Regions from separate parts of the Dehalobacter restrictus DSM 9455 genome, predicted to be linked through region 3. Evidence: riboswitches for the same ligand, from Rfam matches in the RefSeq annotation. Region 3 holds a riboswitch; each other region holds the start of a gene.

Region 1 (2,272 bases), 630 kb from region 3:
GAAGATTCTGGCTGAAAACCCCGGCACAGGCGGTTCTCTTGGCTGCGCGATTTCGGAAGCGATTGAAACATCTGTCAAAACCGAAAACTGCCGTTATGTACTTGGCAGCGTACTCGACCATGTCCTGCTGCACCAGTCCGTGATCGGTGAAGAAACCAAGCTTGCCTGTGACAAGTACGGCATTGAGCCTGAAATGATCATCGGCTGTGTCGGCGGTGGGTCAAACTTTGGCGGTCTGGTTGCACCCTTCATGGGTGACAAGATCCGCGGCAAAAACAATATCGAGTTTATTGGTGTTGAACCGGCCTCCTGCCCTTCTCTGACCCGCGGTAAATATGCGTTTGATTTTGGAGATACAGGAAAAACGACGCCCCTGATCAAAATGTATACGCTCGGATCAGGGTTCATTCCCTCTCCGAACCATGCCGGAGGCCTCAGGTATCACGGTATGAGCGGAATTGTTTCCAAACTGTACAATGACCGCTATATGACAGCCCGGGCAGTTGAACAGTCCAAGGTATTTGAAGCAGCTACAGCCTTTGCGCGCTGTGAAGGCATCCTGCCTGCTCCGGAATCCGCACATGCTTTGCGGGTTGCAATGGATGAAGCGCTCAAGTGCAAAGAAACTGGTCAAAAGAAGACCATCCTGTTTGGCCTGACTGGCACCGGATATTTTGATATGGCTGCTTATATGAGCTATAACGCCGGCACAATGACAGACTATATTCCGACCGATGCTGATCTGGAAAAAGGCTTTGCTACGCTGCCAAAAGTGGATCTATAGAATCAGCATTCCTAACAGACTTCGTGATAAGGGAATGTATCTAAACACAGCCTATGAAGGGCGCTTCAAATATAAATTGAGGCGTCCTTCCTTTATATCTCTTGGGCGTTGTAGCTTTGCACAGCGTTATAAAATTTTCGTTCCGAGGCAGGATATTTAAATTATGTGTCGAAATATTACAAAATTGCGTATTATAATATGAACTAAATAAAGAGCTGAATCCAGGCCAGCCTGGAGCGGGGGAACTTCTTTTTCTGGGGTGAATCGCATTTTGCGTAGGGCCTATACCTTTGGTCCGAATCCGTCAACTAACCTCGTAAGCAAAGAAAGGTGAAAATTTGATGCATTTTAAGCAGATCATTTGCGTTATCTTGGCCTGCCTTAAAAAAATATCATGGAAATCACCGCGCCTGCTCGGTGGTTTATTTATTACTATGATATTAATCGGGTCGTTTGCCTGTTACCTTGCCGCTCCAATGAATGCCATCGCTGTCTCAGTCAACGGGAAACAACTTGGACTCGTCTTTAACCAGAATACCGCAGATACACTTATGGCGTCTGCAGCCAAAGAAAAACCTTACGAGATGGCCTATACCAATATCACCGTCAGCAATGCCGATTATCTTCGTTCTGCGCTGCGGCCAAACAATGTTGAAGAAAAAATTAATCAACCCTACGATGCCTATCAGTTCGCCATTAATGGTACTGTGATTGCCGTTTTGCCGGACGCGGAAGATATTGATCAGGTCTTAAAAGAATTTCAGGCGTATTACGTGAAACCAACGAAAGATAATGTCGTGACTTCCGTTAAGATCGCCGAAGACGTCATATCCTCCAAAACAACGGCCGGGCTTTCTCAAATTCAATCACCTGAACAGGTTTTGAAATCTCTGATTGACCATAACTCCCTTACGGTCATCTGTCAGGGAAAATATACGGAAACGCAGAAAATCCAATATGATACCATCACCAAGAAGGATTATAAGCTCGGCTTTGGTAAAAAAGAAGTGATTACGGCAGGCAGTGACGGATCGAAGTCCGTAACCTATTCTTATGTCCAGAGTAACGGCAAGTATTCGGAAAAGCAGGTTGTCAAGGAAACGATTCTCCAGGACGCTGTGACTGAAGTGATTGCCGAAGGCCCGACTGCCAAGCCGATCCTGGTTGCTTCCAGATCCAATAGCTATTCAAATGTCGTTGATTATGCACTGGGCTATGTCGGATGCCCGTATGTTTATGGCGGAATAAGCCCCGGCGGGTTTGACTGTTCCGGATTTACCCGCTATGTATACGCTGCGGCCGGTGTCTCCCTTCCCCATTCCTCTTTCGCGCAGTATGCTTCCGGTACCCCGGTTGGCAGGGATGAGCTGCAGCCGGGAGACCTTGTCTTTTTCTCGACCTATGCCCGGGGCGCCTCACACGTCGGTATTTATATTGGCGGAGGACAATATGTGCACGCCTTTAATTATTCAACCGGCGTTGTCGTAT
Region 2 (2,272 bases), 910 kb from region 3:
CCGTCGATAACCCCCTCTGCTACAAACCCGCATTCCTCAAAGATATTTATCTGATGTTTATGACAATTCACGATAATTTTACCCAGGTTTTCTTTTTTGGCATAATCAATAATCTCTTTGATTATCAACTCAGACAGAAGAGAATGACTCAATATTTTAAGCCTTTTATTGCGATAATCTACGTATATGTCTATATCTGAAATATTTATATATTGATTCTTGAAGTTATCTTGATCTGTATTCATGAAACCCCTCCCTCTTGTTGAGTCTTACGTTTGTGCTTGGGATCAAACATACTTGTTCACCTCTGTATAACTTTTCTAATCCACGGTATTCTTTATTCTTGAATTTACCGCATGTGCCGCATTTTTGGCACTGGTGCGTTTTATCCTCAGGCTCGGTATACGTACAAATTACACCTTCAAAATTTCTAAGAATGACCTTTTCCGGAGAATATGAAATCAAATATTGCGGATTAACCGGGATCTTACCACCGCCCCCCGGCGCATCCACAACAAACTGTGGAATAGCTAGACCCGAGGTATGTCCCCGCAGCATTTCTATGATTTCTATCCCCACGGAAACCGAAGTTCTGAAATGCTCTATTCCTTCTGAAAGGTCACACTGATAAAGGTAATATGGTCTGATTCTGGATCTAACCAGGTTTTGCACCAAATCGCGCATAATATAGGGGCAATCATTAATACCTTTTAAAAGCACTGACTGGTTGCCAAGAGGTATTCCGGCATCAGCCAATTTTCCGCATGCTTCCCTGGCCTCAGCTGTCAGTTCTTTGGGGTGGTTAAAGTGCGTATTCAGCCAAATAGGATGGTATTTTTTCAGCATTGTGCAGAGCTTATCAGTGATTCTCTGAGGCATGACGACAGGTGTTCTAGTACCTATACGAATTATCTCCACATGTTTAATTTCCCGAATTGATTTTATAATAGCTTCCAGCTTGTCATCAGCGAGACACAATGGATCCCCGCCCGACAAAAGCACATCCCTGACTTCTTTATGCGCTTTAATATAATTGATTGCCCGTTTGATATTATCCAGGGAAAGCGCCTTATCCTCCTGATCGGCAAATCGTCTTCTGGTACAGTGACGACAGTACATTGAACACTGATCAGTAATAAGCAACAGTACGCGATCGGGATATCTGTGAGTAAGGCCGGGAACCGGCGCGTCGGCTGTTTCATGCAGCGGATCACTACTGTCAAATTTGGAGATTTTGGTTTCATGAATCGTTGGAATAGCTTGTCTTCTTGCCGGGCAATGTTCGTCATTTGGATCCATAAGTGTAGAATAGTAGGGCGTTATTGCCATACGTAATTTTTTTAGACTTACCGCCACTCCCTGACGCTCATCTTGGGTAAGGTTGACTACTTGTTCCAATTGATCAATCCTTGTAATTCTGCTGGAAATCTGCCACTTCCAGTCCTGCCATTGTTCTTCCGTTACATTTTTATACAAGGGTATATCCCTAAAATTTCTTTGCATATTATTTAATTCCCCCTTCAGATTCTCATTGAAGATTGTCATCCTCAATATTTGTGGTATATAAAACAAAAAGCTACAGAGAAGTATCTGCAGCGTATGCCAAAATATATACCTTAACTAAAGGTGTAATTAAGCATATCAATCACCTTCTCTTCCAACGCTTACGAGATTAGCTGACGGATTCGGGTCGAAAGAGCTTAACCCTACCAAAGCAACCGCTTTGAATTCACCCCTATTGTTTGGGTCTCCCGTTCCTAACGGATTCAGCGTATAAATATATTCAGTTGTTGTTGTCTTAAAAAGAATAAATAAAGGTGGATAGCTATACCAACATTTGGTAGCCTCCCACCCCAGAGCCCGCTTCTCTTGAAAATGGTAATAACCATTCCAACCGAAACTAACCTTATAAAATTCTTTAATTAAGTTAATAATTAAGCTTTCTTTTATAAGATAACATTAAGCTACCCACATGTCAATTTAAACTGTTAATATTTGGTTGATAGAATTGTAGAACAGAAAGCTATCTGGCATAGCAAGCAGATGATTTTCCCTTGATATTATAACCTAAACAACCACTGATACATTTCTTTTCGTCCCAGAACCTGCATCCATGGCATTGCTTAAACGGAGGACTGCTATATCTTTTACTGTCAATTTCAAGCAGAAAAAAATCGTTGACATCTTGAACGGTATTAAAATCTTTAATATTTACCCTTAGATAATCTTCAAAAACGAAACATCGAGCGACGCTCAAGTCAGGCCTTATATC
Region 3 (2,272 bases):
CCTGATCTTTCATAAGGGAGATTAAGGGGGAAATGACCAGCGTCACCCCTTCCAATAAAACCGCCGGAATTTGGTACGCAATCGACTTACCTGCCCCCGTAGGCATAATGGCTAACGTATCCTGCCTTTGAAGCAGGCTCTCTATCACTTGCTCCTGCCCTCCTCTGAATTCCCGGTAACCGTAATATTTGAGCAGGGCTTCTTTGGCTTTGGCAATCATATCCAATCAATCTCCCATCCGCCGGGATTATAGAAAAATAACCATAGAGCAGAATCTATGGCCGATTTTATGTATTAAAGTTCGCCGAAAAAAAGTCATTTCCTTTATTAATCTCAGGATTTTTGTTACAATTCTTCATATCGTTGATATCGTTGCAGCAATTATTTTCAGGAGGTGTTTCTGTGAACAAGAAACTGTAGTTCACATGGTTAGGAAACATTGCCAAAAAAATACATTTTAAATTGACATTAAATTAATCTTTTGTTATTCTATATTTATCAGCTAATATTTTGGCTGGATTCAGTAAATAGGATATGCAAAACATAATACGTTTGCTTTCGGTTGGAATGGCACTTGCCATTTTCAAGAGAAACAAGGCTCTGGGGTGGGAGGCTACTTAATGTGTTAGCTTTTCACCTTATGTTTTTATCAAAGAACAAAACTGAATTTATTTTAAACGCTGAATCCGTATGGAACGGGAGACCCAAACAAATAGGGGTGAATCCATAGCAGGTGCTTTGGTAGGGTTAGGCTCTTTCGACCCGAATCCGTCAGCTAATCTCGTAAGCGTTGGAAGAGAAGGTGATTAATATGCTTGATGACACCTTTAGTTAGGGTATAAATTTTTTAGGCATATGCTGCAGGGACCTCTCTGCAGCATTTTTTATTGAAGAAAAAACAATTATCAAAAAGGAAGGATTGCTATGATTTCTGTATGTATTTCGGGTCTTGGCAGAACAGGTAAGGAAATTGCCGGAGTATTATTACAAGAAGATGATATCAGAATCGTAGCGGCAATATGCAGTCGCCCACAGCCATAAAAGAGGCAAACATTTAGGAGAGATTAAAGGAGGAACAGGCTGAATAAAGATTGGAGAGGAGCATAATGAAATGCCGAGAGATTACAGGGATATACCTTTATGGAAAGATATAACGACAGAACAATGGCAGGATTGGCAATGGCAGATTGCCAATCGAATCACCGGAATAGATCAGTTGGTACAGGTGGTCAATCTTACCCAGGATGAGCGCCAGGGAGTAGAAGTAAGTCTTAAAAAATTACGTATGGCAATAACACCCTATTATGCGATGCTCATGAATCCTAATGATGCGCATTGCCCTATACGGCGGCAAGCAATACCGACGGTTCATGAAACTAAAATATCCAAGTTCGACAGTTGTGATCCGCTGCATGAAACAGTCGACTCGCCAGTCCCGGGTCTTACTCACAGATATCCGGACAGGGTACTTTTGCTTATTACTGATCAGTGTTCAATGTATTGTCGCCACTGTACAAGAAGACGATTTGCCGGGCATGAGGATAGGGCTCTTTCCCAGGACAATATCAAACGGGCGATTAATTATATCAGAGCGCATAAAGAAGTCAGAGATGTACTTTTGTCAGGAGGGGACGCCTTATGCCTCTCTGATGAAAGGCTGGAAGCAATCATAAGATCAATACGAGAAATCAAACATGTGGAAATAATACGGATAGGCACAAGAACACCAGTTGTCATGCCTCAGAGAATTACCGATACGCTCTGCAAAATGCTGAAAAAATATCATCCAATTTGGCTGAATACTCACTTTAACCACCCCAAGGAATTGACAGTTGAGGCTCGCATGGCATGTGAGAAATTGGCAGATGCCGGAATTCCTCTTGGCAACCAATCTGTACTTTTAAAAGACATTAACGATTGCCCCTATATAATGCGTGATTTGGTTCAGAAACTGGTAAGCTCCAGAATTAGACCATATTACCTTTATCAGTGCGACCTTTCAGAAGGAATAGAGCATTTCAGAACTCCGGTTTCTGTAGGGATTGAAATCATAGAAATGCTGCGTGGACATACCTCGGGTCTAGCTATTCCACAGTTTGTTGTGGATGCGCCTGGAGGCGGGGGGAAGATCCCAGTCAATCCACAATACTTGATTTCATATTCCCCTGAAAAGGTCATTCTTAGAAATTATGAAGGTGTAATTTGCACGTATAGCGAGCCTCGGGATAAAACGCACCAGTGCCGAAAATGCGGCACGTGCAGTAAATTCAAG

Evidence for each region. A riboswitch is a leader RNA that binds a small molecule or an ion and turns the genes downstream of it on or off. The one in region 3 is predicted to bind cyclic di-AMP.
Region 1: another riboswitch for cyclic di-AMP. It lies ahead of DEHRE_RS07660 (NlpC/P60 family protein); the one in region 3 lies ahead of kamA (lysine 2,3-aminomutase).
Region 2: another riboswitch for cyclic di-AMP. It lies ahead of kamA (lysine 2,3-aminomutase); the one in region 3 lies ahead of kamA (lysine 2,3-aminomutase).

Annotation. Positions count from the first base shown of each region.
Region 1 covers NZ_CP007033.1:1,593,143-1,595,414, forward strand. The annotation lists gene DEHRE_RS07655 (TrpB-like pyridoxal phosphate-dependent enzyme) at 1-784, shown strand, start outside; cyclic di-AMP (ydaO/yuaA leader) riboswitch at 988-1,122, shown strand; gene DEHRE_RS07660 (NlpC/P60 family protein) at 1,126-2,272, shown strand, end outside.
Region 2 covers NZ_CP007033.1:46,687-48,958, forward strand. The annotation lists gene ablB (putative beta-lysine N-acetyltransferase) at 1-245, opposite strand, end outside; gene kamA (lysine 2,3-aminomutase) at 226-1,503, opposite strand; cyclic di-AMP (ydaO/yuaA leader) riboswitch at 1,646-1,782, opposite strand; sodium ion sensor (DUF1646 type) at 1,843-1,896, opposite strand; gene DEHRE_RS00255 (radical SAM protein) at 2,024-2,272, opposite strand, start outside.
Region 3 covers NZ_CP007033.1:961,261-963,532, reverse strand. The annotation lists gene recQ (DNA helicase RecQ) at 1-220, opposite strand, end outside; sodium ion sensor (DUF1646 type) at 561-615, shown strand; cyclic di-AMP (ydaO/yuaA leader) riboswitch at 669-806, shown strand; gene kamA (lysine 2,3-aminomutase) at 1,112-2,272, shown strand, end outside.